Regions from separate parts of the Paenibacillus wenxiniae genome, predicted to be linked through region 2. Evidence: riboswitches for the same ligand, from Rfam matches in the RefSeq annotation. Region 2 holds a riboswitch; each other region holds the start of a gene.

Region 1 (8,243 bases), on a different contig from region 2:
CCTGTTCCGCCTGCTCCATTTCGCCGCTGCGTGTAAGCATAATGATACGATTGTTCATAATCGCGCTTAGCGTATCACTCTGGTGCTGTGTATGAACGAGATGCGCTTCAGCCATCGCCAGTGCAGTGAGCGCTTCCTGCGTCCACTCCATCGAAAAACAGTACCCACTGTACAGCACATACAGACCGGATAAACGATGGAACATGCGCTGCTCATAAATATGCGCAGTCATCTTTGTGAAAGCCGTTTTCGCTTGTTCAAACTGCCGCGTATGTACATAAGCTTCCATACTAATCTGCTGTGCAGTCAGCCATATTTCATTGCCTTGATCCAGCAGGGGCAGCCATAGTTCCAATTGATACAGCACATCGTAATACTGCCCCAGCGAACGAAAACGCTGTATTTTATAAAATAACAGTGCTTTGAGCAGCGGTACAGGCAGCTGAATTTGATCCGGCCGTCCAAAATGCTCCAAATAAAAGTTCAAATACGATTGATGCACATACTGATAAGCATCCGGATCGTTCAATTGCTGATAATATGTCGCTTTCATAAGTGCAGTTGTTAGCTCTACGGTCAGCGCAGGGTGCCGATCCGGCAGATCATTGACCTGCTGCTCTGGAATCGCCGATGCCTGTGCCGTTAATATTTCAAAAATACGCTCCGCTTCTTGTAATGTAGATGCATCGGTATTGTCGGTCTGTGCAATATAGTCGGTTTCTACACCAAGCCGCTGTGCCATCTCCTCCGCCAGATCATCCGGCAACGCATAACGACCGGCGAGAATGTTGGAAAAATGCGCCTGAGTCACCAGCCCGTCAGTCAGCTCTTTGCGCGTCACCTGCTTTTTGTCACACAAATATTGAATTCGTTCCTTCAGCATATAGATTGCTCCTTCCAGCATTGCTTCGCCACTTTCTCCTGTATGGATGTGTACTGCACAGACATTACGGCTACCTTTTACGTATCTGCTTCAATCTGGAAACGGGCAGCGTCTGTTGCATACCATAGCAATTCGCTTCGATCGACACAGGAGATTTTCCAATCCAATTATAGGGAAATACAGACAGCAACTCAAATGAATCGGCAGTGAGCAACCTTTAGCTAAAAGGAACCCCTTCAACCTTCAACCTTCAACCTTCAACCTTCAACCTTCAACCTTCAACCTTCAACCTTCAACCTTCAACCTTCAACCTTCAACCGAGCATTGTAAGGGGGACAATCAACAATGGCAACTATAAATATTGAACAATCGTCTTTTTTAACATATGCGCCGCTTCCGCAGGTGCATCAGCTGCCGCAATCGCCGAGATGACGGCCACTCCATCCGCGCCAGCGCGGATTACCGGCGCTGCATTATGCTCATTGATTCCGCCGATGCCAACCACGGGAATGGTCAGACCTGAGCGGCGCAATTGTTGAATCACTTCGGTACCACGTACCGGCTGTGCATCCTCTTTGGAGACCGTCGGGTAAACGGGACCGACACCAAGATAGTCTGCTCCAGCGGCGATAGCACGGCTTGCTTCCACTAGCGAATGGGCAGATACGCCCACGATTTTATTGGGACCGAGACGCTGGCGTATCCATTCTGCTGGAGCGTCATCCTGTCCCACATGTACTCCATCTGCATCTAACGTCAGCGCCAATTCAAGATCGTCATTAACGATAAAGGGGACATGATGGGTGCGACAAATATCCTGCAAGCGCCGCGCCAGCTCTACATACTGCTGCCCGCGTAGCGCTTGTTTGCCCTTTTCCCGATATTGAAACATTGTAATTCCGCCCGCTATCGCCTGTTTTAGCACCTGTTCTGGCGATTGGTGACAATTCACACTGCCCATAACGAGATAGAGCGACAGGCGCGCACGTATCCAATCGATACGTTCCGCTGTACCGATGCGAGGAAGCAGCATATCGCCAGAAATGCGATCATCAGCAGAATCATGGCTAGCAGATGCGTCCACTCCATCCAATTGTGTATGCTGGCAAACCGAATTGGCTATGAACTGGGATTGCAAATGTTCACACAATTCGTGTTGACTGGCTCTATCTCTATCTTCATCTCTATCCGACAATGACGATTGATTCATCGTACAGCCCTCCTTTGTCGATAAGCAAAATGATTGGTCGGCCCGTGCACCGAGCCGATGCCCAGTCCATCCTCAATCGCAGCGTGCACAAATGCTTTGGCAGTTTGCACAGCGGTGAGCAGATCGTTATGTTTCGCCAATTCAGCTGTGATCGCAGCCGAGTAAGTACAGCCTGTTCCGTGCGTGTGCGGCGTATGGATACGTGGCCCTTCTACATAGTGAAAGCTGCGTCCGTCGTACAGTACATCGATCGCCTGTGCGGTAGAGGTATCGTGACCGCCTTTGATCACAACTGCACGCGCGCCCATATCGATCAGCTGGCTTGCTGCTTGTTCGCGTTCAGCCAGCGTGCGAATCGGTCTGCCGATCAGTAACTCTGCTTCAGGTACATTGGGTGTGATGACTGCTGCTAATGGAAGCAACTCCTGAATAAGCGCCTGTACCGCTTGTTCTTGCAGCAGCACCGAACCGCCTTTGGCTACCATCACCGGATCGATCACCAGTGTCGTCCAGCCATAGGCTTGTACCGCTTGCGCCACTTCGCGAATAATCTCGGCGCTAAACAGCATGCCTGTTTTAACCGCAACAGGCTGTAGATCATCTCCAATCGAATGCAGCTGCTGGACAATACCTGCCATTTCGACCGGATAGACACCCTGTACGCCTGCTGTATTTTGCGCGGTAATTGCTGTAATGACAGACATACCATATACGCCCAGCTCCTGAAATGTTTTCAAATCCGCTTGAATGCCTGCTCCGCCTCCACTATCTGAGCCGGCAATCGTTAATGCTTGTGGGATATGCATCATCTTTCGCTCCTTTGCCATTTGCTATTGTCTATTGTCAATCCAATCGTGAACATGGATCATGGGTCGCCTCAATGCTTCGTTTCATGTGCCGAATCCAGATGTCGCTGAATAAGACAATGCCCATCCACCTGCTCCGGTGTAACCATAGATAATCGATTCAAAAATGCCATTTGAAAACTGCCTGTTCCCTGTCCACCCGCATCGATAGCCGCCAGCTCAGCAGCAAGTCCGTAACACGCTACCGCCTCGGTTACCGCTTTCAGACGTTGCTCGGTATCGTTCACCACCGCAGCAAAGGCAGCAACGACAGAACTGAGCAGGCAGCCCGCACCTGTAACTTGAGTAAGCAGCGCATGTCCGTTACTGACGGTATTCACCTGCACGCCATCGGTCACGATATCCTGTTCGCCTGTAATGACAACAATACAGCCAAGCTTGCGTGCCGCTCGCAAAGCAAGTTCCTTCCGATCTCCGGTTCCTCCGCCAGCATCTACGCCTTTGATCTGCCAGTTCTCGCCGATCACATGCGCAATCTCTGCCACATTGCCTCGTAAAATATCCACTTTCACCTCAGCGACGATCTCATGCGCGGAAGCGGTACGATACGAGGTCGCCCCTGCACCGACCGGATCAAATACAACCGGTACACCTGCACGATTCGCCGCCTTCCCTGCTAGCTTGATCGACTGTACCGTATACGGGTCAAGCGTTCCCATATTCAGCATGACCGCGCCTGCCATCGCCGCTACATCCTCGACTTCTTCATGCGCAAACGCCATAAATGGCGAAGCTCCCAGCGCAAGCAATCCATTCGCGGTAAAATTCGTAACGACCACGTTCGTAATATTGTGTATAAGCGGATTCACGCTACGTACTTGCTGTAAAAATGACATTTCATTCGCCTCCCAGATATCATTTTGATTCTTCCTCGTTGTCCCTGAACAGGTATACGGCTACTGCTATGCCAGCTCTAGCTGTCTCAGCTTAGCAGTTTTTACATCGTCAACAGTCTTTACAGGGCTAGGGCTAGCGGTCTGTGTATCACTAGCAGTCTGTACATCCCCAGTATGCTGACTTTCCGCTATACCACCGATACCCGCTTTACCTGGCAATTTGCTACCTCACAACCCCATATACAACAAAAAACCCACCGATCTCCCGTGAGAGAAAGGTGGGTCATATCCGTTCACTTATTGTTGAGGAAACCCTTACAGTCTGAGTCCGCCTCATAAGTTGAAATGAATAGTCATCTTCCACTTCCCTCCGCTGGTATGATCCAGATCAGGTTCCAAGGGTCCGAATATCGTATCCGTCTCAGCCATCAAGGCTCCCCTAGTGAAATTGCTGCCACGCTATGCTGCTTTGTAACGCATAGTCGGCTCGTTCGTTATGCAGATGTACGTTATAGCGATATCGTACAATATCGCTAATGTGTAGCAGCTACTATTTGCTGTATAGATCTAGCATGACAGGCATACGCCTATGCTGCTAATGTTTCTTTACCATACCACGGGCATCGTACTTTGGCAAAGTGTACAGTATTTTGCCTATTTTAGGTATGCGTTATCGTGCGGTGACTTCTAATATGGATCATACACATGCAGCGACCTTTTTCATCAGCTGGGCTAGACCGTTGAGTATCGCACAAGATCATGTGATGTTAGATCGTTCATTGCTATCATAAGATCATACAGTCATAAGATCATCTAATACTGCGCTAAACCTTCCAGTACTAGATGATATCATTCAGTACGATATCATTCAGTACTGCGCTAGATCATCCAATGCTGCCACTGCGTCTGTGCAGCGGAACGCTCTGACAACCATTTGCATGTATGCTCCAACAACTCGCGGCGATGGGGTCCTGACGAATACGTGTGATCTGCCTGGAAAATAATCTCTTTGTCACAACGACCTTCGCTCCGTGTCCACAATTCCTTTTGATATAAAAAGGCATAGTCAACTGGAATCACATCGTCTCCCGTTCCGTGAATCACAAGCACATCGCCTTGAAAACGGCGTACTTCCTGAAACGGCTGGAAATGACCGAGCGATTCAAAATACTCCGGTGCAAAGCCATAACCGAGAAAATCAGCTTCGCCTTCCAATACCGCCTGGTCATACGTTTCTCTGCCAACAATTTTGACGATATCATTAAATGGATGACCGACCGGCGACCATAACACCAGATGGTTCACACGTCGATCACGTACCGCAGTCAAAATAGCGACAGCTCCGCCCAGACTATGTCCAAGTAAGGTGACCCGAGTCGGATCAATATCATTGCAATTCATTACATAATCCAAAATGGTACGCGTCTGTTCGACCATCGATTCTAATCCCTGCTGACCATATTCACCTGTGCTTTCTCCGCAACCTGCATAGTCAAAGCGTACAACCATATAGCCTTCGTTCGCCAGCTTGCGTGCACTTTTGACAAATAAGCGATCCGTACCGATCCGATTCCCTACAAAACCGTGACAGATCACGATTAGCGGAGTTCGACCTTTTCCTTTGCCTTCCGGCTTATGGTCTGCAACCGGATAATGTATACTCGCAGCCAGATCAACCTCATGATGACGAATCGTAATATTGCGTTCCATAATGAACTCCTCCTTAAAAGATGCTAGTTTCGTACACGATATATGCTGCATTCGCGTGTTAGCGTATGCTGATACACCGACAGATATACCCGCATTTTGCTCCTGTACGTGAACATTGTATGATGAAGCATATATAGAAGTTTTAACCGGCGTTCTATTTAAAATTAAATAATTCCGATAAGTTTAGTGTGTATTATAATAATCCTATAGTATCACTGCGCCAGATCAATTGTCAATCCGGTTAAAGTGTGTCAAAATAGGAGTTTCCGATCGATGTGCAGCAGAGTGAATCTTTTGCACTGTAGCTCTGTTTATGAGACCCAAAGTTAGCGGGCTATCGAATTGAAGCAGAGCTGGGTAATAGCAAGTATGTACACTCTGATGACCGGATTGCAGGTATGTGAATGATTATGAATAGATTCATACCGACACCAGTGCGAAAGGGGACAACAGCGATGAGTACAGTACGTCATCTGGTACGGGATATTAATGTGATCCGTGACCAGCTTAATCAGGAAAATCTCAGCTATTATGATGATGTGATCGTGCATGTGCGCGATGCACGTATCGAGCGTCAATCTGGCGAGGAACTACTGCTAGAAATGGGTCGACATTTGCTGGATGCGCAAAAGCGTGGTCAATCGGCTCAGCAATTATTTGCCAAAGATTCAGACACCTATGCTGGACAGCTGATCGAGAACTTGCCGGAGCGCAGACAGCTTAGTAAGCCGATGTATTATTTGATGATTGTCTGGGTAGCGCTCACATGGGTGTTTTTATTGCAAGCGCTAGCAGGCTTTTTCAAAATTAGTATTAGCGGTACAGGCGTTGTAGGTGAAATTAGCTTATCTACACTCGTGCTTGTCGCCGTAGGCGCGATTGTGCTTGTTGAGCTGGTGATGCGTGTGGCCAATCAACCTGCCGAGAAGAGCGATCTGGATCGTCCACGCATGCAAATTAATATGCGTTCTGTCATTACGTATTTGATTATTTTAGTAGCGATTATTGTAGTAGGGAACTACTTGCGCCGCATTATGCCTGTGGTCGTCATCTCGCCCTGGGTCAGTCTAGGACTGTGTGCGATCGGTATTCTGGGGCAAAAGTTTATCTTTATGCGTCGCTGATCCGCTCTGGCGGTAAGCCGAATGATATGTGTACTTACAGGACAGGAAGTAAACGAAAACAGTCGCCATCGATACGCTGCCTTTGTAGCTATCGCTGGCGACTGTTTTTGCATTGCGGCGCTGTTATTTTCCTTTGTTGGCGTTGGCGTTGGCGTTGGCGTTGGCGTTGGCGTTGGCGTTGGCGTTGGCGTTGGCGTTGGCGTTGGCGTTGGCGTTGGCGTTGGCGTTGGCGTTGGCAATTGTACTGGCTCCTGAGCGATGCAACAAGCCTATTTTTTGCGCCAGCTTGCCCTGTTCATCATGCAACCTCTGCCCTGATTGAAGTGTCTTTATAAGTAAGAGCGCCTATAGGCTCACCCGTATCAAGGTGGTTCGAACCACCGTATGTTGAAGTTACGCGACGTTCTGCTGCGGTCGAACGACATCCTATATCGCAGATATCAATGCTCTATGACACGATACAACTTGACAATCCTTGCTAGATCAGGAACGTGCTGACCGTCGCTATACGGTGCGCATTCACGATTGTACAATATGGTTATATAACCGAAAGAAGGTGAAGCTCCACTGCTGACAGCTGATGAACGAATGCCACCGTATTCCAAACTATCGTATCCAAAGGAGCATGCTTATGATGAAAAAATACAGTCTTTTACTCGCCAGTTTTATGTTAATGACGGTACTGTCTGCCTGCACGGGCAACTCCAGTCAACCGCCAGCGACTACCACACCGGAAACGACTGAAAATTCAGGCAACACCGCGCCGGGTGGCGAAACAACGACACCAGCGAGCACGCCAACGGCTGATGAAGCACGCATCATCGCTAACAAACAGCTCGTAATCGGCTTATATAATGATGTGTTGAACGGTCATCAGCTGGATAAAGTGAATCAATATATCGCTGAAAACTATACCGAGCATAATCCGTATAGGGAGAGCGGCAGAGATCAATTTTCTACGTTTTATGAAGGTATTTTCAAGCATTATCCTAACTACAAGTCAGAGATTACCGGTATGATGGGCCAGGGTGATCTCGTTGCTGTGTTTAGTAGTGGTAACGTTGAAGCAACCTCTACCAAGTCAGTCGATGCTACCAGTGCAGAAGCTAGCAATAGCGAAACTACTACGGATGCTACAAGTACCACCACATCAGCCACAGGTAACTCCGAGGCAAAAACAGCGATCTACGTCGATATTTACCGCATTAGCAACAACCAGATTGCTGAGCACTGGGATGTGCAGCAAAGTGTCGATGATCCAGCCAAAGTATTCACACCGGACAAACTGCCCACACTGTCTGCCAAAACAGAGCTGGCATCGACCGACCGTGCAACAGTTGCCGCTAACGCAAACTTTGTAAATAATTTCTTCAACACATTCTTTGTGCAGCATAAAACTGATATCGCCAATGAAGCGGTTAGCGAAAATGTAGAACAATACGGCTCCGGTATTCAAAATGGACGTAGTGCACTGGTCAGTCACTATTTGACCGATTTCCGCGCCAATACCGATAGCAAAGCAACATTGGTCAATACGATTGCTGAAGGTAACCTGGTACTCGTACACAGTCATATGCAGAACAATAGCAATGATCGCGGACAGGCTGTCATTCA
Region 2 (8,243 bases):
ATGCTTAATAACTAAAATTTGTAGCTTTATATTCGTTATACCTTAATTTTACAAGCCGTTTCAAGTTCCTACAGTCCCTATTTTATCCTGATAATGGAAGCAAAAACTGACAAAAAATACGCTTCTTCCCCTCCCTATGTACACGTAAATATTACAAAATTCGATAACGAATAAACGTGTTTTCTAGCTCTTCTCAGTCAAGGCGCGCAAAAAGCGGACTCCAGCAATTGTGCCTGAGTCCGCTTATGGTTCGTTCCAAAGCGCTGAATAGCGCTAATTTTGTCGGATAAATACGCGTTACATGTCGGCGATTATGCTTCCCATGTTTGACGATTACCGTCCTGATCGATGTATTCAATCGTTTGCGGTGTAATATCCAGTACGACATAGTCCGGATCATCCGGGCCATCCAGCCACTTTTTGAACTCGTCTTTCCAGACGCGCTCTTTCAGTTCGCTGTCACTGGACACTTTGCAAGTCGCTTCAATCTGTACAACTTCGTTGTTGCCGCCCTTTTCATAGCCAAGCAGCAAGTAGCAGTTCGGGTTCTGCTCCAACTCTTCTACTTTATGTGTTTTGCGATCTGTCGCCAGATGGATCTGTAATCCATCATTATATATTGCCATATAGCGGACACGTGGCTTGTTGTTCTCCACTGTGCCAAATGAGCAAAACGGATTGTTCGATAGGGCTTTGATGATTGCTTGTTCTGTAGTTGCTGTACTCATAATCAAGCTCCTTTCACAATTCACATCGAAATAGGTTCGTCTAAGTTCCATGTTTCGCGTCAGACGCGTTCATGTCTCCACTCGTTACATACCCGCTCTGTTGCATGCTGAACCGCATCCCCCTGCTACGATCCTGCTGGACAGGTCGTTCATGCTCGTCTATAATTACACCTAGAAAAAGCGCATAACGTGTGGGGAGCTGGAGGAGTTCGGCTGAGAGTGTATTCGATTAATACTGACCCTTATACCTGATCTGGATAATGCCAGCGTAGGAAGCTACACATGCCATGTATGTAAGCTCATATATGCACCTATGTCGTCCCGGGTCCGGGGCGCTTTTTTATTTTATACAGGTTAGTAGACGAAGGGAGAAATAACAGCAATGAGAAAACTTGGAACGATGCTGGGCACGCTGCTGCTCGTAAGCGCCTTACTCATCATGACCGCATGTGGACAAAAGGAAGGGACGACTTCCCAAACCGCGTCTAATGGCAGCACACCCGCGCTTAAAGATGTACAGGTGGTGCTGGATTGGACACCAAATACGAACCATACCGGACTGTATGTCGCTCAGCAAATGGGTTATTACAAAGATGCCGGACTGAACGTCGAGATTATCCAACCGGGTCAGAGCGGCGCGGATACGCTCGTTGCTTCCGGTAAAGTGCCATTCGGCATCAGCTATCAGGAAAGCGTAACGCAAGCACGTGTACAGGGTGTCCCACTCGTATCGATTGCAGCAATCATTCAACATAATACATCCGGCTTTGCCGCACCGGTTGATCGCGGCATCAAAACACCGAAAGACATGGAAGGCAAATCCTACGGCGCATGGGGTTCTCCGGTAGAAGAAGCGGTCATGAAGTCGATTATGGATACCGATGGCGGCGATGTGAGCAAAGTGAAAAGCGTCAATATCGGCGATGCCGACTATTTTACAGCTGTAAAAAAAGGCATTGATTTTGCATGGATCTACTACGGCTGGACTGGAATCGAAGCGAAACTACGCGGCGAACCGCTCGATATGCTGTACGTCAAAGATTACTCACCAAGTCTGGATTACTACACACCGGTCATCACTACCAATGAACAACAAATTCAAAAAGACCCCGAACTGGTCAAAGCTTTTATGAGCGCAACCGCTAAAGGCTACGAATACGCGATTGCCAATCCCGACAAAGCAGCCGATATCCTGATCAAAGCCGTACCTGATCTCGATCCTAAACTCGTCAAAGCAAGCCAGGAATGGCTATCCCCACGCTATCAAGACGACGCTTCCCAGTGGGGACTGCAAAAAGAGCAGGTATGGAAAGGCTACGCCGACTGGATGTACAAACAGAAACTACTCGAACAACCACTCGACGCTAGCAAAGCCTTTACCAACGAGTTCTTGCCAGCACCGCAAACAAGTAAATGATTGCTGCTAACGTAATTGATTTGAAAGTGCTTGATTTCATGGATGTCGCTTTGTGACTTCAATGTTGCTTCGTTGCCTTGATATTACTTCGTTGCTTTAAGCGTGCTTCCTTGCCTTGATATCACTTCATTGTTTTGAGCGTGCTTTCTTCCCTTGATATCGCTTCATTGTTTTAGCTTTGATATTGCTTCGATCGCGCATCAGAGCGTTAATGAGAAGTGACTTTCATTTTACTGGAGAAGTAGCCTTTATCTTATTAAGGTAGAGTTTAGGAATAAGGTGAGATTTAGGATGAAATTGCGTGGCACGGAATAAATTACAATCAGTGATGAAGCATATGATTTTTTATAAAGTATTTTTTAAAGTAACATGCGTTACGGCTATAAAATAAACAGGGTAATACAACATCATTTTGCGAAGACGTGTGTGCAAACAATGATGCGAGCAGCACGGAGCGGAGGGACGGAAATAAGGGGAAAGGACGACTTTTGAGCACGGGAATCTACAACTCACTCCTACTCCGTAGATTCCTGTGCGAGACGGGAGTCCGTCCCCTTATTCCTTCCCGGAGTGGTGTATGCCCACCACCATAGTTTGCAAACAGCGTCCCCAGCAAAAGATGTTTATTACCAACTCAGGAGGAAAATCATGTCACACACCCTACTCAGCATTCAAGTCATCCCCAAAACACAACCAGGTGAGCACTCCTACGATTATGTAGATGCAGCCATCGAAGTCATTCAATCAGCTGGCGTAAAATACGAAGTCCATCCACTCGAAACAACGATGGAGGGCGAACTGACAGAACTGCTGGATATCGTTCGTCGTATGCATGAGGCGCTTGTGGAGAAAGGCAGCCCCAGCATCATTTCCCAGATCAAAATCGCCCATAGTCCAGACGGCATTAGTATGGACGGTTTGACTGAGAAGTATCGCTAATGTCTATACGTGACTGGTGGAAAGGCATATGGCCGCCCTTAGGGGCGGTCGTTTTGTTCCTGCTATTGTGGCAGGCGGCAACGTCATTTTTTCATATCGAGGACTGGATTCTCCCCAGTCCAGCACGAATCGTAACCGAAGCTAGCAACAGCTATGATCGTCTGCTCGGACATACGTGGGCAACGCTACAGCTGACACTGGAGGGCTTTGGCATCGGTGTGGTGATTGGTCTGCTTGTGGCTGGCATTTTGCATGTGATTCCATTTCTGCGGCAGGCGTTGTATCCGCTGCTTATTTTAAGTCAAAATATTCCGGTGATCGCACTTGGCCCACTGCTCATTATCTGGTTCGGCTTTGGTATTCTATCGAAGCTGATCGTCATTGTACTCGTCTGCTTTTTCCCAATCACGGTCGCCGCACTCGGCGGACTGGCTGGAACAGATCGGACGATGCTCAATTATATGCAAATGATCGGCGCTAATCGCGGTCAGATATTTTGGAAGCTGGAATTACCGTACAGTCTGCCTGCGGTCTTTTCCGGACTGCGGATTGCGGCGACCTATAGCATTATGGGCGCGATTATTGCGGAATGGATTAGCAGTGATCAGGGACTTGGGTATTATATGCTATTGCAGCAATCGGCATTTCGCACCGACCGGATGTTTGTAGCCATTCTGATCGTCATTGCACTCAGTCTGGTCATGTTCTCGCTCATTGTACTGCTGGAGCACTGGTGCATTCGCTGGCAACGAACCAATCATGAGCGACAAGGAGGACATGGAGATGAAAAGTCCTAATTTATCGACAGATCACACGTCCCCTGTACCAAGTAGCACACTGGCACATTTGGCTCAATCGGACTTCCCGAAGCCGGACGCACCTTTTTTAGAGCTACGCCATATTTCCAAAACATTCGGCAGGGGCAAAAAACAGCTTCAGGTGATGGACGATATCTCGCTCACTGTGCAGGAGGGCGAATTCGTATCGATCATTGGGCCGTCTGGCTCTGGCAAAAGTACGCTGCTGCAAATGATCGGCGGCGTATTGCTGCCAGACGATGGTGCCATTATGCTACAGGGCAAACGCATCAATGGACAGCGTGGACGTGCCGGTTATATGCCGCAGCAACCTGCCCTGTTTCCGTGGCGCACGATTGAACAAAATGTCGTGCTCGCACGTGAGACTGCCGGCTTGCCACAACGGGAATCGCTGGAAATGGCACGCGTTTGGCTGGATAAAGTTGGACTGGGCGATTTTCGGCAGGCGTATCCTCATACGTTATCTGGTGGGATGCAGCAGCGTGTTGCTTTTCTACGCGCATTACTGGGACCGCAATCACTGCTCTGCCTGGATGAACCGTTTAGCGCACTGGATGCTTTTACGCGCAGTGAGATGCAAAGCTGGCTGCTGCGTATCTGGGAGGAAAATCGGCGCTCGGTTGTGTTTATTACACATCATATTGAAGAAGCTTTACTGCTGTCCGATACGATCTATGTGTTATCCAATCGTCCAGCACATGTGCTGGAACGAGTCGAAGTGCCATTTGAACGTCCACGGCGCGAAGAACTGGTGGATACCCCTTCATTTATCGCGCTACGCAGACGGCTAACGGAGCTGCTACGTGAGGAGGTGAGCGCGCGATGACAGCCTTATCATGGATCGATACGCATATTCATCTGGATCAATACAGCGATGCCGATGTGCGTTCCATCATTCGCGAGCTGCCACGTTATGGACTGGATACACTCATCGCTGTATCGATGAATCGGGAATCCTGCCAACGTACCGAATCGCTGGCACGCACGTATCCAGGTATCGTTAAGCCTGCATATGGCTATCATCCAGAGCAACCGCTACCTAACTCCCAGCAAACGGGAGCATTACTACAATGGATCGAGACACGAATCAGCGAAGCGGTAGCTGTTGGTGAGATCGGTCTGCCGTATTATCGTCGGCAGGAGCTTGCCGCTGAAGGGTATGCACTGGATGAACAGGGCTATATCGATCTGCTCGATCAGCATCTGCGATTGGCCAAACGTTATGATAAACCTGTCGTGCTGCATGCCGTGTACGATGATGCAGATACGGTCTGTGATTTGCTGGAGCAGCATAACATCACACGTGCGCATTTCCACTGGTTTAAAGGTTCGGTAGCGCAAATCCATCGACTGGCACAAAGCGGATACTATATTTCGTTTACACCAGATATTGTGTATGAGTCTGACATTCGTGAACTGGCTGCGCTGTATCCGCGTGAACTGGTCATGACAGAAACGGATGGGCCGTGGCCGTTTGAAGGGCCTTTTGCCGGCAAATCAACGACACCAGCGATGGTGGTAGATGTATGCCGTGCGTGGGCACATATTCAAAGACTCGATGTTAGCGATGCAGCTGCATTGCTATATGGAAATGCACGTCGCTTTTACCGAATATAGCTCTAATGAGATGGAATGTCGCTGTTGCTCTGCTATTTCTATATAATGACTACCATGAAATCCACTAGCGCTACAAAAAGCCCGCTTCAGCCGCATATGCGGAACTAAAGCGGGCTTTGCGGTTGTCTGCTTCTCGTTATCCAGTGCGTTTCGTGACTATAGTATACAAGTATAGGCTAGGCTCATTTGTTTTCCAGCTCGTTATCGTTTGAATACGCCTGTACACGAGTTAACCAGACCTGCATAGCTGATAGCAATTGTGTCATATGAATAGGTTTGCTCAAATAGTCGGACGCGCCAGCTTGCAGACAGCGTTCACGATCATCCTTCATTGCTTTGGCAGTCAGAGCAATAATCGGAAGCTCCCTCCACTCCGGACGTAGACGAATTTGTCGCAGCGCCTCATAACCATCCATAACCGGCATCATCATATCCATTAAAATCAGATCCGGTTTCACTTGCTCCAGCATGTCTAGTGCCCGCATGCCATCAGCAACGCTGAACACTTTCATGCCTTTGACTTTTAGTGCACTTTCCAGAGCGACAATATTGCGCGGATCATCATCCACCAGCAGCACATGCTTGTCTTGCAAAATTTGCATCGTTGGTGCAGTCTCGATCGGGCCGGAATCGCGCATGTCCACTGCAACTGCATCCTTTTCATCTTGTTGAGCAGGCAGATACAGGGTAAATGTACTGCCTTTGCCTTGCTCACTCTCTACCGTAACAAAGCCACCCAGCAGACGCGAAAACTCACGGCAAATTGACAATCCCAGACCGGTGCCACCGTAATCACGCTCTGTCAAAGATCCTTTTTCCTGTTGAAAGGCATCAAAAATAAGCTGTTGGCGATCCTTAGCAATACCTATGCCGGTATCGATTACCGAGATGGCAATCCATTGTTCCATATGATCCGGTATGCTATAGCCCTGAGCCGGAATAGCGCGATGGGCTGGCTCTATTTTTAACGTCACCGATCCACTCGGTGTAAACTTAAACGCATTGGAAAGTAAATTTTTCAATATTTGCTGTAATCGTTTCCCATCCGTATAGATCTCATCAGAAAGATCGGGATCTATCGTATAATGGAAGGCAATGCCTCGTTGTTCTGCCAGCTTGTTAAAACTGTAGCTTAACGTTTCTGGCAGATCAAACAGTGATACCCTTTCATGATGCACTTCCACCATACCTGCTTCCACTTTAGACAGATCCAAAATATCATCAATCAAGGCTAGCAAATCTTCACCAGAACGATGAATAATACTGCCATACTTTGGCACTTCATCTTCTTCATGGGTCGGCTCAAGCTCAGCAATCAATTGCGACAAAATAAGAATACTGTTAATCGGTGTGCGCAATTCATGGGACATATTGGCAAGAAACTGACTTTTGTAGCCTGAACTTTGTTCCAATTTCTGGGCATAATCTTGCAACTCCTGTTGTGTTGCTTCCAGTTCATGCGTTTTGGATTCGGCAAACTCACTTCGTTCGCGCAATTGTTCATTGATAGTTTGAAGCTCCTCCTGTTGCACCTGAAGCTCCTCCTGTTGTGCCTGAAGCTCTTGATTCAACTGCTGAGAATCATACAATAATCGATCCACCTGCATCCGATTCTCAATATTATTAATAACTACTCCAAAATTAGTACATACCAGCTCGATCAGCTGCAACTGACGCGCAGTAAAGGCCTGGAGTGAACCTAGCTCCCATACAGCGATGATCTGTCCATCGAATACAATAGGTGTCACCACAATTTGGCGCGGCGTCAATGCAGCCTGACCGGTCTGAATTCGAATAGGATGCTCCGCCGTATCATTCAGAACGATAACCTGTTGTGTGCTAGCAACACGTCCAATTATCCCTTCACCCGGTCGAAATGACGCAATAGCTGCTGGCATATCTGTATACGCCGAATAGGAACACTCCAATTGAAAATATTTGCCCTGTTCGTCCTGTGCTGTGTAATACAACAATCCGTAGGCAGCTTCCAGCAGAGGAACAAGCCGTGTCATCATCTTTTCAGCTAATTCCTGTTTGTTGTTAATCCCTTGATAAATGTTGCCGGTTAACGCGAATTGTGTCTGTACCCAGTTGCTGTCTTCCAGACGTTCAGACGTTTCACGGACTTTGCGATTGTGCATCTCCAGTGTCAGCGACATTTGATTAAACGCCTCAGCGATATTAGAAATTTCATCGCCACCTTCTACGGTCAGACGCGGAAGACGTTCAGCTTCATTAAAATCCGTATTATTAATCAGATCAGTCGCCAATTTCAAACGCTCGGTTGTACGCCGAATCGTCCATATCGCGATTGTGATTCCGCTCGTAAGCAACACTAACATTAAAATACCTGTTACGCCCCATACACCTGAGATGGAGGTGTATTGCAAAATAAGCCCTTCAATAATAAATAAAACGACGGAAAGTGCTAACAGAAAACCAAAGCCGAAAACCTGTTGCTTTTTATAATTCATGAATAAAATGTTCTTCCTCTCCGGTAATGTATCGGCGACGATATACGATAAGCTTGTAAGATAATGGATGCTACTCTAAGTATACGCTAATCGGTTGCGCACAGGAGTATATTTAAAAAATGAATCTGGTTATTTTTATGGATCTTATGATTAAGACATTCACCTACACGGCAACATGGATAGACAGTATCATCTATATGTACGTTGTGTAACTAGATTTGGATGGTGATCGGGCATATTATATATTCAA
Region 3 (8,243 bases), on a different contig from region 2:
ACTTGCTCATGAAATGGGTCATGCACTGCATTCATACTATTCAGACAATGCACTCTCCTATCGTGATGCACAATACACGATCTTCCTTGCCGAAGTTGCTTCCACTACAAATGAAGCACTGCTCATGGATTATCTGCTCAAAAAGTCGACTGATCCAAAGGAAAAAATGTACCTGCTTACCTATTATGCAGATCAATTCCGTACAACAGTGTTCCGTCAAACGATGTTTGCTGAGTTTGAAATGATCGTGCATGCACGTAGCGAAGCAGGCGAATCGCTGACACCGCAAGATCTGTCTCAAATTTACTATGATCTGAACGTGAAATATCATGGCGAAGGCATGGTCGTGGATCAGGACATCGAGATGGAATGGGCACGTATTCCGCACTTTTACAACAGCTTTTATGTGTACAAATATGCAACTGGCTTCTCGGCTGCAACGAGCTTTTCCAAGCAAATTTTGGAGGAAGGACAGCCGGCAGTCGACCGCTATCTTGGCTTCCTGCAAAGCGGTGGCAGCGACTACTCCATTAACATTCTGGCAAAAGCTGGCGTGGATATGTCTACACCGGAACCGATCCGCGAAGCGATGAGCGTATTTGAAAACTTGATTAGCGAAATGGAGCAATTGACGAAGTAAACGTTCGTTCAATTACATTCGGTTCAGCTAACTTTCAATCTCAATCTCAATCTCAATCTCAATCTCAATCTCAATCTCAATCTCAATCTCAATCTCAATCTCAATCTCAATCTCAATCTCAATCTCAATCTCAATCTCTGTATCAAGTATATTCGTCATTGATAGATGAATCAGGCAAAAATGCGTCTGCACAGGAAAAATCCTGCTGTCAGGCGTGTTTTTGCTTGAACCGAATGAAGCTAACAAGCAATACTTGTTTACGAAAGCAGGAATTACTTTATATAGTATTGAATGAGATAAATGTCAGGATGGATTGATTTTGAAAGGGGGATTTCGATGAGATTTCAATGGACGTTAATTTTGGGATTGATTTTTGCTGTTATTATTGCGATTTTTGCAGTGATCAATGTGAATCCGGTGCAGGTGAATTTGCTGTTTGATGTAGTGCAGTTGCCGCTTATTTTGCTCATTCTGGGCTGTACACTCGCAGGTGGACTGATCGTTGGATTTTATGGCATTTACCGTCAATACTTTTTACAGCGCAAAATCAAGCAATTGGAAGCGCAAGTTACACAACTGGGCGCTGCTCCTGTCGCCGATAGCGGTCCGGTTGGTAACGTGGAGTTTGATAAAATGTATGCCCGTACCGATGACACAGCTTCGTCGTTCTCTGACCGTAAGCTGTAATACACATCGTATGGTAGGATCAACTGAGTGCCCTATGAATCCACCTGTAGTATCGCTAATGATGGCGATCCGACAGGTGGATTTTTACTGGATAACGATGCGCAAAACTGGTATGTTGGTTACATTGCGTTTTGTTACCCAGGCTGTCAGAGTATAGTACATATACATCTTCTCACGGACAGTACATCATTTTACCGTTTGAAAAAGGAGAACCTCATGAACATTTCGATTAATCGCGATTACACACTGTCCCTGCTTAAAGAACTACTGGAAACACCAAGCCCTACCGGCTACACTCATCATCTGATCGAACGTCTGCATCAGGAAGCGCTGACGCTGGGCGTCACAGCTGAGCGAAACCGCAAAGGTGGTCTTGTACTCACACTGGAAGGTAAAGACCCTTCCCGTACAATTGCACTCAGCGCTCATGTGGATACACTCGGAGCGATGGTACGTGCGATCAAAGCGGAAGGTACGCTTCGGTTGTCGATCGTTGGTAGCTTTATGATGAATAGTATCGAAAATGAATACTGTACGATTCATACACGTGATGGTCGTGTGTACACCGGCACCATTTTGACGACCAATCCATCGGTACACGTCTACGATGATGCCTATGAATTAAAGCGTGAAGAACAAAATATGGAAATCCGCCTTGATGAAATGGTATCGTCGAAGGAAGATGTCGAAAAGCTGGGCATTGCGGTTGGCGACTATATCGCCTTCGATGCACGTCCGGTGCTCACTCCAAGCGGCTATATCAAATCTCGTCATCTGGACGATAAAGCGAGTGTTGCCGCTCTGTTCGGTTTGCTGCAATCGGCCTATGTAGACGGCTGGAAGCCTACGCATCAGGTGAAACTGCTCATTTCCAACTATGAAGAAGTCGGTCACGGTGCTGCTCATATCCCGCATGAAATTGATGAAATGATCGCAGTCGATATGGGCTGTGTGGGCGACGATCTATCGTGTAAAGAAACGGATGTGTCGATCTGTGTAAAAGACAGCTCCGGCCCTTACGATTATGAAATGACTGGCAAACTGGCAGAACTGGCGCAGCGTGAAAAGATTCCGTTTGTGCTTGATGTGTATCCGCATTATGGTTCCGATGCCTCTGCGGCGCTGTCGGCTGGTAATAACATCCGTGCGGCTTTGATCGGACCGGGTGTGCATGCGTCGCATGCGATGGAGCGTACACATAGTGATGCGGTGATTAATACGGCAAGATTGCTTGGGGCTTATATTACGGAGTAACTAGATCAACGTTCTATCGTAAATCATGCCATTAGAAACATAAAATGCTATCAAGTGAACTAGAAATCGGTTCACTTGATAGCATCTCATACATAAACACTTTTAAAAAACTATTTAAAATCTTGGAATATCTATGTTTTAGTTACATTATGGAACAACTTTCTAATTACATTTAATAAACAATTAGTGGTTAGATTTACTCACTATAACATCACTTGCTAATCCTATAATTAACTGTATTTCCGCTTATATCCATAGATGTATAATCAGTAGCATTCTTTACAGGGGCTTTTGCCACTCCGTCAACCGTTATGTCACTTACTGTAGCATTCAATTGTCCAGAAGGGCTAGCACCAGCAATTGTAGCAAGTATTTTGTAATTATCAATTTTTTCTTATCCTGTATTAGATTTCGAAAATATTGAAGTCCATTTAGTATTAGCTCTATGAGAGCAACTTAAGTCTGTACATACTGCTGTTCCTACAAGTTTTACGCGAATAGCATTCTGTTCATTAGTGGAAGATGAGCTATAATTCCGCCAAACATCTATTGGTATAGGCTCGCTGGATAAATAACCATTACTACTTTGAACACTAAAGGTTATATTTAATTCATTGTTAAACTCTGGTATAAAGGAGAACTGAAATGAAGAAAATATTACTTAGTTTATTGATCGCTAGCTTTATAGGTACAGTTTCATTTAACATCACCTCATTTGCAAGAGAAAATCAAAGACATTTGTCAAACATTATTCAACTATCCGGTGCGAATAACAGCGTATATGCACTTGATCATACTGGAAAGCTATGGATTTGGGGCTATAATCAATATGGCAACTTAGGTTTGGGCGATGAAACTGATCGTTTTGCTCCTACTCGTCTACATATTCCAACTTCAACAAGCATTACACAAATTGGAAGCGGGCGTCATATTAATGCTGCTTTGAACACAAGTGGACAGGTATTCAGTTGGTCTGAAAAATGGCCTGGAAAGAATGAAGCTCAATCCAGTACACCTGTTATGATAAACGGATTTAGCGGTATTAAACAAATCGCTGTAGGCGCAAATTTTGTATTAGGCTTAGATCAGAGCGGTAAAGTTCAGTTATGGGGTCAAACTAGTACTTCTGATAATGCATCCAAATTTATAAATGAACCTTCTGCTATCCCTAATACCCCTGAACATATTGTATCAATCGCGGCGAGCCAAAATCATGGATATGTATTAACATCTGAAGGAGCCGTGTGGAGTATATCAATCACCAGTTCTTCAGGTTCAATTGCTGCAAAACCTACTTTGCTACCTGATCTAAAAAACATCAAAATGATATCTTCAGGTGAAAAAGCTATTGCATGTATAGATTCCAACGAGCATGGTTGGATATATGATCAAGATGCTAACCAAGTCGTTAAAGTGCCTTTAACACAACCAATTAAAACTATTTCAGCTCAGCCAATAAATAATGCAGCTATCATAACAAGCAACGGAAATGTATATCAGCTTATATCCAAAACAGATACTCAGCTTCTAAAAGGGGTTCCTTCCAATGGAATCGCTGCGATACAGAATCCTTTAGCAACAACTATACTTACGAAGTCTGGTGAAGTTTGGTCTACAGGTGTGAATGTAAACGGTCAACTGGGAATAGCAAATAATATTAGGCGTATAGCTACAGCACAGCCAGCGATCCAACCGATTCAACTAGAATTGAATGGAACACTGCTTCATCCTGTGAATTCACCAAAAATGGTTGGTAATTATGTATATGTACCGATTAGAGGTGTTTTACAAGAGATGGGTTCGACTGTGAATTGGAACAAAAACCAAAAAAATCTAGTGAAGATTACGAGTAAAAATACGATGATTCAATTACAAGTCGACCAAAAATATGCCATGATTAATGGAAAAGCAGTCCAGTTAGATGCTCCAGTTGTTTATATTGATGGAAGCATGTTTGTACCGTTACGCTTTATTTCGCAGGCTGAAGGCGCTACTGTCAATTGGGATTCAAACTTATATACTGTGAGTATCTCTTTTAAAAATTAATCTAAAGCAGAAAATATACAAATTAAAACCCGCAGACATCAGAATAAAACGTTCTGTCTGCGGGTTTCTCTGTTATGATTCTATACTACTTGCTTTTCTACCCCTGCTCCGCAATCTTCTCCGCCAGCTCATTCAAATACGTCCAGCGCTCCATCAAATGCTCCAGCTCCTGCTCGGCATTCGCTTGCTCGATCATAAGTTCTTGCAAACGGACGGAATCGCTGAATGCGGCTTCCATTTCGGTCGTGATGCGTTCTAGCTTTTGCTCGGCAGCTTCAATCATGCTGTCGATCTGCTCGTATTCGCGTTGTTCCTTATAGCTGAACTTGAGCTTATCGCGGGATGAGCTGCGTTTATTGGCTTCGCCTGCGGATTCACTGGCATCAACGCCAACGTTGCTATTAGCCGCTGGTGTGCTGCTGGCTGCTTTGGGCTGTGCTGCTCCTTTACCTTCAGCGGCTAAACCCGACTTCATCGATTGTCCGCCTGTACGCTCCTCATACTCGCTATAGTTACCCGCATGAATGCTAACGACACCGCCGCCTTCAAGCGCGAATATTTTCTCACAGGTGCGATCCAGGAAATAGCGATCATGGGATACGGCTAGTACAACGCCTGGGAATTCCTCTAAATAGTCTTCCAGTACCGTCAAGTATGAAATGACCGGCAAGCTGGCAGAGCTGGCTAAACGTGAAGGGATTCCGTTTGTGCTTGATGTGTATCCGCATTATGGTTCGGATGCATCAGCAGCATTGTCGGCTGGCAATAACATCCGTGCGGCATTGATCGGGCCGGAGGTGCATGCGTCGCATGCGATGGAGCGTACGCATAGTGATGCGGTGATCAATACGACAAGATTGCTTGGGGCTTATATTACAGAATAATGAATACATGACTATGACGTCATCGTTATTTTAAACGAACGTCTTATTTAATATACCTGCATTAAATTAACAAGCTATTAAACACCTACTTTACACGATATGATGCGGCATACTCTGGAAAAAGTTGACAGAATGCGCTTCATCATCGTATAGTGTGTAGCGAGACATCCACTGGGGGCGCCTGTATAGGCTGAGATAAAGCATTGCTTTTGTCCCTTTGAACCTGATCTGGGTCATGCCAGCGTAGGAAAGTGGTGCAATGATGACTGGCTTTGTTTGCCTGTGATCGTATTGCCGCTTCCGTTCGCCGGAGGCGGCTTTTTGACGTCTGCGGTGAACATAGAAGCGATGATACAGATCATCTGGCTTATTGTACCTATACAAATGACGTCTGTCCTCTCATGCTCCCTGCCTCGCAGTCTCCGATGGATGCTATCCATATACTGTAGGAGGATTTAGAAAATGACGATTTTGACCACCCCATTGCCTGGCAGCCGTAAAGTGTACACGATAGGTTCGCGCCCTGACATTCAGGTGCCTGAACGCGAAATTGCCCTTTCCCCCACTGACATACGCGGTGTAGAAACGGCAAATGAGCCGCTGCGTGTGTACGATACGAGCGGTCCCTATACCGATGAAGAAGCAATGATTGATATTCGTAAAGGCTTACCCGCTTTACGTGCAAGCTGGATTGTGGAACGTAACGATTGCGAATATACGAATGGACGTATGACACGTCCAGAGGATAATGGCTTTTCCAATCAGGATAAGGTCGATCAGCAGGGTGCTGAGCCGTTTCCCCATTACGGGCGCAGGCCGTTACAGGCAAAAGCAGGACAGAATGTAACCCAGCTTCATTATGCCCGTCGTGGTATCATAACGCCGGAAATGGAGTTTATCGCTATTCGTGAAGGAATGGAATCGGAAACCATACGTGCCGAAGTTGCAGCCGGACGCGCGATTATCCCGGCTAATATTAACCATCCTGAACTAGAACCGATGATTATTGGACGCCGTTTTCATGTGAAAATCAATGCGAATATCGGCAATTCGGCAGTTGCTTCCTCCATTGAGCAAGAAGTCGAAAAAATGACCTGGGCAACACGCTGGGGTGCCGATACGATTATGGATTTGTCCACCGGCAAAAATATTCATACGACGCGTGAATGGATTATTCGCAATTCACCTGTACCTGTTGGGACTGTACCGATTTACCAGGCATTAGAAAAAGTCGGTGGTCGTGCTGAGGAATTAAGCTGGGACGTGTATCGAGATACGTTAATTGAGCAGGCAGAGCAAGGTGTAGATTATTTTACGATTCATGCAGGCGTGTTGCTACGTTACATTCCGCTTACAGCTAAGCGCGTAACCGGTATCGTTAGTCGCGGTGGTTCCATTATGGCGGCATGGTGTCTGGCTCATCATCAGGAAAACTTCCTCTATACTCATTTTGCAGACATTTGCGAGATTATGAAGGCGTACGATATTAGCTTTTCGCTCGGAGATGGACTGCGTCCTGGTTCGATTGCAGACGCCAACGATGCCGCCCAATTTGCCGAGCTGGATACACTGGGGGAGTTGACACAAATCGCCTGGCAGCATGATGTGCAGGTCATGGTCGAAGGTCCCGGTCATGTACCGATGCATCTTATACAGGAAAATATGGATCGCCAGTTGGATGTGTGTAAGGAAGCGCCCTTTTATACGCTTGGTCCGCTGACGACTGATATCGCGCCTGGCTATGATCATATTACAAGCGCCATTGGTGCAGCAATGATCGGTTCGATGGGTACGGCAATGCTCTGCTATGTCACGCCCAAAGAGCATCTCGGCTTGCCGAATCGTGACGATGTAAAAGAAGGGGTTATCACTTATAAAATCGCCGCTCATGCCGCCGATCTCGCTAAAGGTCATCCACGCGCCCGCTACCGCGATGATGCCCTGTCTCGCGCACGCTTTGAATTCCGCTGGCGTGATCAATTCCATCTGTCACTTGATCCGGAGCGCGCGCTGAGTTATCACGATGAAACATTGCCTGCGGAAGGCGCCAAATCCGCACACTTCTGCTCGATGTGTGGACCGAAATTTTGCAGCATGAAGATCACACAGGATATTCGTGAACTGGCAGAACAGGACGGGATTACGCCTGAACAGGCAATCGAGGCTGGAATGGAGCAGATGGCGGAGAGCTATCGGGTGCGGCAAGGGACGATGAATGGGGTTTATGAGTGAAAAGGTAGCAGTCGTTTGGTTGGGACGATAGTGTATGAAGATCATCGTTTAATATATAAAATATGACTGTAAAAAGGAATAGTTGATTGATTTAAATAAAACGTCCTCATATTAAATTAGGTATAGTAAAATAACAGGACTATATATCATGATTAGATGAGATGCTATGGGATGAACGATATGTTTACCCCATAGCATTTTATGTATACAGACAAATAAGGTATATTAATAGATATAGTTTGGCTGAGAAGGAGTATATTATGCGAAACCAATGGGATTTATATGTGAAAAATTTTGGACGTATTAAGGAAGCAACGATTACGGTGTCCCCGTTTATGATGTTTGTTGGTAAAAATAATACGGGTAAGAGTTATTTGATGATGTTGCTGTGGGGCATTTTGACTGAGAGTGAACAACTTATACGAAAAGATTTAAAAAAACACCCCCAATTTGAGAAATTAGAACATAATACAAAAGTTCAGTTAAATAAAAACGATGAA
Region 4 (8,243 bases), 150 kb from region 2:
AGCTCCATGCGTCAGTGCCAACAAGACGCACACCGCGTTCGGTTAAATACAGGGTAGCTTCGCGTCCGAAACCGCAGCCTTTGAGCATAAAATCGTCTTCGCCGTATCGTTCGCCCGCGGAAGTATGAACAAGCACAACGTCGCCGGGTTGTAATTCATGTCCAATGCGCACTAACTCCTGCTGAATTTCGGCAGCGCTCACGATATGACCATCTGGCAAATGGCGGAAATCGAGCTTCACACCGGGTCCATAAAACCAGTCCAATGGGACTTCGTCAATCGTCATCATCGGCTGACCCTCATCGGTCATGGAGCGGTAATGATACGGTGCATCGACATGGGTGCCCACATGAGTCGTTACGCGAAGCTGCTCAATTGCCCAGCCTTCACCGCCGGGCAGATCATCCTTTGTCAGTCCGGAAAATCCAGCCAGTAGTTGCTGAGCGCCTTGCTGATGGGAGATGTAGTCAATTTCCGGCAAACCGCCAGGTGGGTCAGAGGCGATTCCTGCTTTAAGTGTTACCGATAGATCAATCAAACGTTTTCCGTTCATGGCTCGTTCCTCCAATGGATTATCATTTGGGATGATTGGCTTGAAGCTAACCGGTCTGTGCGAACAGGTCTATGCGCTTCGAGATATATCTTCATTTCTGATTGTAGGGAATCGGCTCATCGGGGGCAAGGAGCATCATAACTTTTTATGTATGGCGCGAATTTTGCTTATTTTTTTAGGCTTCTCATCTATTGACCTTCAATATCTGTAGTTAACATCAATGATTAAAATCATTACAATCTATACGCTTCATCCTTGCTCCCCATGACTGGATAGCTGAAATGCACACGAAAAGGACGCCGCTTTGACAGCAGTGTCCTTTTGTTCTAGCAAAGTTAATTGGAGTTCGAGTACATTTGCTTTTACTTTTAGCATTTTTAGTCCCGGTGAATGTACGTTCAGTTTTAGTAAATATACTTTCCGTTCTAGTAAATGTACTTGCGGCTCTCACAGGTTTACTTTGGATTTGAGCAAATGTAGTTTGTGCATTCCGTTTTTCCGCATGATTGAATTTAGACGTATCGATTCATGCTGCCTGCTCTCCAACCGCCTTACTTTCTACAATGGGATTCTACCCGTATCCTGTAAAGTCACAAGTATGTTTTCTGTTGCTTCTATACTTTTGTATCTTTTCTATTTCTGCCCATCTACAGCAACACGATCAACAACGTCGTCACACCAAGCAATGCCACCGCATACACCACATCACGCCGTGCCACCAGCGGATGAACATAATATGTGCGCTCACGCGTGCCGGTAAAGCCTCTTGCTTCCATCGCAATCGCAATTCGCTCTGATTTGCGTACGCCCTGGCTGAACAGAGGCAGCGCATAACGCAAAAACGCTTTTCCTCCACCTCCATGACGATAGCCGCGCACACGATGGGCAATCTTCATCTGGTGCAGTTCACTTTGAAAAAGGGGGATAAAGCGAAAGCCTGCCAGCATACCATAGGCCCATTTGGGCGACAAGCGCAGCTGGTGGATCAGGCTCATCATGAGCCGGTTCAGCTCGGTTGTGGATGTGAACAGCATGCCATAGGTGACAAAACCGAGCATACGCAATCCGATCAATAAACCGTTGTTCAAGCTCTCTGTCGTGACGCGAAACCATGCCCATTGCCAGAGTACATGCTCTCCTTTACCAAATGCCGCCAGCATCCAGCAAACGAGCACGAAGAATAGCGTATACGGCAGCAAACGGCGTAGCAGATACCCCGGTGTCCAGCCACCAATGCTTATGCCGATAGCAACGGCAACGAGCCAGATCGCAAGCGTCAGAATCGGGTCATGAATCGCCATAAGCACCGCCATCACGATCACATGGACGATCAGTTTGCAGGACGGATTAAGGGTCGATAACCAGGAGCCATTACTTTTCATATCATATGTCGCTCCTTCCGCTCCAAATGCAGGCGATACGGCAGCGGTGCTTCGATTACACTCTGCTGTAACAGCTGTCGATTCAAAAACAGCCGCAGCGGATCGCCATCATACACAATGCTACCCTGCTGAAATAACAACACTCGATCGGCATATTGATCGACCAGCTCCATATCATGCGTAACCATCACAATCGTTGTGCCCTCTTGCTGACGTCGATGCAGGCGACCGACCAGCTCTGCTGCTGTACGTGCATCCTGTCCAAAGGTCGGTTCATCGAGCAGTAAAAGCTCCTGATCAAATAACAGCATCGTCGCCACACTTAAACGGCGCTTTTGACCGAGACTGAGCGAGAACGGATGCTCCTCCCGCAGCTCTTCCAATCCAAATTCGCGCAGCAATTGTAGCGTCCGCTCTTCCAGTTGCTGTTCATCCCATCCGCGTTCTCGTCCGCCAAAAGCGATTTCATCGTAGACCGTATCGGTGACAAATTGCAGCTCTGGATTTTGAAAAACAAAGCCTGCCCGTGCATACAGCTCTCGATCTGACCATTTGCGCAGCTCTTTACCGTGAAAATGTACTCGCCCTGATAGCGCAGGTACAAGCCGCAGCAAGCTTTTCAAAAAAGTGCTTTTGCCACTGCCATTTTCACCGACGATAGCGATCCATTGTCCCGGCGAGAAGGCTACGTCTACGCCTTGCATGACTGCCTTACGCCCGTATCCGATCGCAAGCTGCTCGGTTTGGATCAACATGGAGGCAGCGTCCGTCGTTGTCACCGTAGACCGAGTGTCCGACGGTAACTGCATCTGATCATGCTGCGCCATGCGCTGCTGTAGCTGTTGCGTGAGCTGTACCGCGAGCGGATGCGCCGGATGATGGCATACATCCTCCCAATGATACGGGAATAGCTGTGGCAACCATATGCCTGCTTCCACCATGTCCTGCCGATACTTCGTCATCATCTCCACAGGTTCGCCCTCTGCTATCAATCGCCCCTGTCCATCCAGCAAAATAACCCGATCCATCCACTCGATACACCCATCCAGCACATGCTCAACGATGATCATCGTATGATTAGACGCATCGCCAAGCTGGCGTAGCAAAGTGAACACTTCATTACGACTGGCAGGATCGAGCTGGGCGGTCGGCTCATCGAAAAAAAGTACCTCCGGCTCTAACGCAAGCAAACACGCCAGTGCCAGCCGTTGCTTCATCCCGCCGGATAATGTCTCAATCGGCGTATGACGCGGAATACGCAATCCAACCTGCTCCATCGCCCGGTCGATAAGTGGCTCCATCTCTTCACGCGGCACGGAACGATTTTCCAAACTAAAGGCGATCTCCTCATCGACATGCAACATGCAAAATTGCGTATCCGGGTCCTGAAACATCACACCACAGGCAGGCTGACGATACACCTCCCCTTCCAGCTCCGCTTCCATATGCTCAGGAATAATTCCGGCGAGCACCGATAATAACGTCGACTTGCCGCTGCCACTTGGTCCGAGAATGAGCACCTTTTCCCCCTGACGAATATGGACGTTCAATCCATGCAGTACCGGTCGCTCCTGACTGTAAAAGCGTACCGATAATCCATCACAGCCGAGATACTTTGCCTTATGAACCGGTTGGAAGACCATTGCCTGTTCCTCTTCTGCGACGCGACTTCATCATTTCATACGAATTTAGCACACCGGTACGCGCCAGCGCTTCAACTACAATCTTGGCAAGCAGTCCGCCCAGCAGGATGCCACTCACGACCTGAATGCCGAGCGTCAGCCAGAACATCGTCATCGTGTAATAGCCCATTCCATTCGCAATCACGCTGTAAATCATACTGCCAACCGCAGCCAATGCGCCGGATAACATCAGCGTCCACACATTAAAGCGACGATAGCCAAAAATCGCAAATGCCAGCTCTGCCCCCAGTCCTTGAAATACCCCGATCAGCAGCGCCGACAAACCAAAATGACTCCCGGTCAGCATCTCAACCGCTGCCGCTGCCACTTCAGCAATAAGCGCGGCTCCCGGCTTGCGGATAATATACGCCACAATCGGACTGGCAATGACCCAGATACCAAACATAAAGCCTGCTCCTACCGGCCCAACGAGCGCAGAGATCGGAATCCATAGTGTAGACCAGCCCAGATATACTACCCCACATGCCACAGACAAAATGACCGCGAGCACGACCTCCTTCATATTCCACGTCCGGCTCATGCGCGTGTCACCTCCACCGCATCATGCTCATTCAGCGGCACCGGCCAATCTTCCAGCGTGTACGCCATATCCCAGAACAGATATTCATACTGGCAGCTCAAAATAAAATGGCGCTTCATCCGCTCCCGATGCTCTAGTGTTGTACGCGCTGCAATTTCATCCAATCGCTGGCAAAAGCGCTCGGTAATCGTATCGGTGCGATTACCATAAAAGTCGATCCACTCGTAAAATGGATGCGTGGCATCTGGCTTCACTTCATCCAGCAGACGCTTGCCAATTTCCCAGTATGTCCACGGGCAGGGTAGCAATACCGCCAAAATATCACCCAGATCGCCTTCCTGTGCTGCGGTGAGCATATGCCGAATATAGTTGTGCGCCGACGGTGCCAGCGGATAACCTTGCAATTGCTCGTAGGGTACACCTGCTATCTCACAAAAGTTATTGTGCGGATGAATCTCGCTATGCAGTACAAAGCCAATCTGCTCATTAAACATCGCCATATCGTCACGATGCTGGCATTTGGCAATCGCCGTACCATAAATGCGCATAAATGCATTTAAATATTCAAAATCCTGCTTCACATAATGTACTAACTGCTCCGGCTTTAACGTCCCTTCCGCAATCCCACGTACAAAAGGATGGGCATAAATCGCCTCAAATACCGGATCGGCTGCCTGTCTAATTTCTTTTGAAAAACTCATCATTTCCTCGCTCCTTTTCAAGTAAAAGTAATCGGAAAGAGCCTCCCTGAGCTAGTAGCGTACGATATTTTGCTGTGCAAAAATCCTTTTCATCGCATCACGTGTTAGGAGACCGCTAACACTAGATCAGTGCGATATTTTGCTGCGCAAAAATCCTTTTCATTGCACCTCGTGTTAGTAGATCGCTAACACTAGTAGCGTACGATATTTTGCTGCGCAAAAATCCTTTTTCATTGCACCCCGTGTTAGGAGATCGCTAACACTAGATCATACAATGTTTTGCGACGCAAAAAAGCCGCTCCATATGGAGCGGCAGTATAAACGGCATAGATGATCCTATCCCTGCACGGTCTCCACTTTCCTACGCTAGTACGAACTAGATCAGGTTCCAAGGGTCCGAGGCAATCTCGTCTCAGCCAGTATATGGCTCCCCTAGTGGTCTTTCTCGTATAAGTCCTGCATCTCCCCTAACGAAGCGGATGACAGCAGAGCTGTTTGATTGCTTTTTACTCTACACAGCACGATTACGTCTGTCAAGCAGATCAACGACCGAGCAGGTGAGAAACGGCTTATTTTATAAACATATACGTGTCTTTCGGATACTTGCTCCACTCATACGATAAGTTAAACTGATTGGAACCATACCCGATACCGTCTTTACGTAAAATGGTTCCGCCGTTAGACAGGATTGGATTTTTTGAATTCGGATCACCGAGCACATCCAGCACGGTGTTGCCTCGCTTCAGAACAATACCTGTAATATTGTAATCGGCTGTTGAAGCGAACATCACCTCGTCATTATAATAAGACGCAGACGTAATATCAAAGAAATCGTAAAAGTTCGAATTTAGCACAATATAGTTCATTCCTTGTGAACTACCGTCGTACAGGAGCGGAAGATTAAAGCTGCTGATCGTATTGGTGTTTTTCGTCCACTTATAAAACGTCAGGCTGTAATCTTTATTTTTGCTTGCAGCCGAGCTTGTATTCATCAATAGCACCGTACGTCCATTTGAACCTTCTACATATTGCGAGAAATACATATCCTTCGTCGTTACCGGGTCCTGCTTCACTGCGAATACGACAGCTCGTCCATCTGCACCGATTACCCATTGCAGCACAGGCAGTGAGGTCAATGACAGTGACGTATTGTTCAGAGGCGTTGGGCCTGTAAAGGTAGAATCGGCTGTACCCATATACATCGTGAAGGAATTCTGTCCTGGGAACAGATCAGACAGATCATAATTCACGGAATTCATACCATATTTCATATTCACGGTAATGATAGACGTGTTCATTAGCAATGCATTATGCACCTTGAGCGTGTATTGAACCGTGCCGCCAGCCCCATCGTCTGCTGTAATGATCACATTCGTTACACCGCTGATCGCGCCTGCTTTGAGCGTGAGCATATTGCCACTAATCGATGCATTAGCCACATCCGTATTGCTGGAAGTCAGCGTATACGTTAATACGTCTCCATCCTCATCACTGAACAGTTGACTCAGATCGTAATTGCGATCATTCGTTACGCCCGGCGTAAGCATTTGCTCTGAAACCGAAGCGACAACGGTTGGTGCATGATTGATTTTTACAACCTGCACGGCAAAGGAAGAGCTATTGCGGCGACCGTATTTATCGTAAACGTCAAACGTAACGGTCGTATTGCCAAGCTGAATCGGCGTGAGCAAAATACGCGCATTGCCCGTCGATACGGTTGCGGTCGAATGATCATACGTATCTGCGGTCACACTGATCGAATCTGGATCGATATTTTGTAAATACGGCAGCAAACCGAACCATACTGGCGGTTTGCTCAGATTAACAATTTGCAACGGAATGAACGAGATCGAAGCTTCCTCTAATACCGTTACTGGAATATTCGTGTTGATCTCGCCACCACGCCCATCGCGTGCATACACCTTAATCGATGTTATGCCTGCTGTGCCTGGCGTTATGCTAAGCTTGTTTGCATTTACCGAGGTATGAACTGCATATACATCGGATGATACCGCTTCATACGTCAGTGTATCATCGTCTGGATCAGAGAACAGTGTGGACAGATCCACCTCGGTGGCTGAGCGTCCAACAATTAGAGTCACTGCCTGCGGTGTATGGGCCACCACTGGACTGCGATTCGGGGCTGGCAATACAGTAACGAGCAGCTCGGCGACCGTTTCACCACCACGTCCATCCTTTCCCGTAATCGCAATCTTCGTCGTCCCTTCTTTGACTGCGTGCACGGACAGCTGTGTACCACTGAGTGTTGCGCTGGCTATACCTGCATCGATGGATGCGGCGGACAGCTGAATTACGTCCCCATCCGGGTCGGTGAATATGTTGCTCAGGCTAACGGTCTCATCCTCTCCGCGCACGGTGACCGTTACGGGCAGTAATGGTGCCGCAACAGGCTTACGGTTAGGGACAGGCAACACCTCAACCTGAAAGGTCAGCGTCGATTGTCCTTGTACACCATCATCGGTGATCGCATTATCTTTTGCGGTCACCGTTATCATCGCCGTGCCTACCTGTAATGGATCAAGTTGTAGATTGCCGCTGTTATCTAGCGTCAGCTTCGTTACATTAGGCTGACTCACTATAGCACTGTACGTCAATGTGCCTTGCTCTGGATCGGCAAAATAATCGCTCAATGTTAACGATACGCCCGGCTGCTGTAATGTGAGCGTCTGATCTGGCGCATTAGTGACAACCGGGTTGCCATTTACCGTTACTTTAAATGTCGTATTGGAGCGCTTGCCTTTGCCATCGTTGGCAGCAACGGTAATGGTAGCTGCGCCTGCGGACAGCATACTAACGGTCAGCTTGCCGCCGCTTACGGATGTTTTGGCAATCAATGACTTGGATGAGGAGGCAGAGTACGTTAATGTATCGCCATCTGGATCGTTAAAATAATTATTCAGATCGATGATTCGATCGGTACTTTTCTCCGTAGCGACCATGTCTTTAATTGGAGCTGTCAATACAGGCGCACGGTTGCTGGAGCCGGAAGAACCGGAACTTGTCGGGCCAGTCGTTGTACCCGGTGAACCCGTTGTCGTCGCTACTCCGGTCACATTGCTGCTCGCTACGCCGGTCGACAGGGATAGATTGCTCACCTGCGTTGTTGAGTTGACACTCACCAGTGCAGATGGATTCGTTACTTGCAATGTCTGTACCGTTCCCGTCGTATTCAGCGCCAGTGCTCCCGCACCGCTCACGGTTAGCTGTGAAATAGAGCTAGTACCGCTCAACTGTGTCGATTGATTGCTGTTCACATTCAGATTCGCCACATTACCCTGTAATTGCACATGGCTAGCACCATTATTCACATTTACTAGCGGCAGTGTGGCACCACTTTCAATATTCGCATTTGTATTCACATTG

What was found. A riboswitch is a leader RNA that binds a small molecule or an ion and turns the genes downstream of it on or off. The one in region 2 is predicted to bind thiamine pyrophosphate.
Region 1: another riboswitch for thiamine pyrophosphate. It lies ahead of thiM (hydroxyethylthiazole kinase); the one in region 2 lies ahead of AAHF22_RS07355 (ABC transporter substrate-binding protein).
Region 3: another riboswitch for thiamine pyrophosphate. It lies ahead of thiC (phosphomethylpyrimidine synthase ThiC); the one in region 2 lies ahead of AAHF22_RS07355 (ABC transporter substrate-binding protein).
Region 4: another riboswitch for thiamine pyrophosphate. It lies ahead of tenA (thiaminase II); the one in region 2 lies ahead of AAHF22_RS07355 (ABC transporter substrate-binding protein).

What each region holds. Positions count from the first base shown of each region.
Region 1 is NZ_JBCGUH010000009.1:90,246-98,488, reverse strand. Features, by position in the region: gene AAHF22_RS16560 (helix-turn-helix domain-containing protein) at 1-883, opposite strand, end outside; gene thiE (thiamine phosphate synthase) at 1,236-1,916, opposite strand; gene thiD (bifunctional hydroxymethylpyrimidine kinase/phosphomethylpyrimidine kinase) at 2,090-2,899, opposite strand; gene thiM (hydroxyethylthiazole kinase) at 2,971-3,795, opposite strand; TPP riboswitch at 4,144-4,246, opposite strand; gene AAHF22_RS16540 (alpha/beta hydrolase) at 4,675-5,505, opposite strand; gene AAHF22_RS16535 (DUF1129 family protein) at 5,961-6,629, shown strand; gene AAHF22_RS16530 (hypothetical protein) at 6,651-6,884, shown strand; gene AAHF22_RS16525 (nuclear transport factor 2 family protein) at 7,264-8,243, shown strand, end outside.
Region 2 is NZ_JBCGUH010000003.1:307,558-315,800, forward strand. Features, by position in the region: gene AAHF22_RS07350 (pyridoxamine 5'-phosphate oxidase family protein) at 312-728, opposite strand; TPP riboswitch at 911-1,022, shown strand; gene AAHF22_RS07355 (ABC transporter substrate-binding protein) at 1,111-2,145, shown strand; gene AAHF22_RS07360 (MTH1187 family thiamine-binding protein) at 2,794-3,084, shown strand; gene AAHF22_RS07365 (ABC transporter permease) at 3,084-3,881, shown strand; gene AAHF22_RS07370 (ABC transporter ATP-binding protein) at 3,868-4,728, shown strand; gene AAHF22_RS07375 (TatD family hydrolase) at 4,725-5,519, shown strand; gene AAHF22_RS07380 (hybrid sensor histidine kinase/response regulator) at 5,702-7,993, opposite strand.
Region 3 is NZ_JBCGUH010000001.1:481,695-489,937, forward strand. Features, by position in the region: gene pepF (oligoendopeptidase F) at 1-640, shown strand, start outside; gene AAHF22_RS02070 (hypothetical protein) at 668-832, opposite strand; gene AAHF22_RS02075 (LapA family protein) at 977-1,327, shown strand; gene AAHF22_RS02080 (M42 family metallopeptidase) at 1,544-2,581, shown strand; partial or broken gene AAHF22_RS23840 (YrpD family protein) at 2,793-3,239, opposite strand; gene AAHF22_RS02085 (stalk domain-containing protein) at 3,227-4,627, shown strand; partial or broken gene AAHF22_RS02090 (ABC transporter ATP-binding protein) at 4,725-5,288, opposite strand; partial or broken gene AAHF22_RS02095 (M42 family metallopeptidase) at 5,263-5,511, shown strand; TPP riboswitch at 5,675-5,778, shown strand; gene thiC (phosphomethylpyrimidine synthase ThiC) at 5,974-7,743, shown strand; gene AAHF22_RS02105 (AAA family ATPase) at 8,004-8,243, shown strand, end outside.
Region 4 is NZ_JBCGUH010000003.1:454,952-463,194, forward strand. Features, by position in the region: gene AAHF22_RS07930 (cyclase family protein) at 1-553, opposite strand, end outside; gene AAHF22_RS07935 (energy-coupling factor transporter transmembrane component T family protein) at 1,201-1,935, opposite strand; gene AAHF22_RS07940 (ABC transporter ATP-binding protein) at 1,932-3,578, opposite strand; gene AAHF22_RS07945 (ECF transporter S component) at 3,556-4,158, opposite strand; gene tenA (thiaminase II) at 4,155-4,859, opposite strand; TPP riboswitch at 5,201-5,303, opposite strand; gene AAHF22_RS07955 (S-layer homology domain-containing protein) at 5,429-8,243, opposite strand, start outside.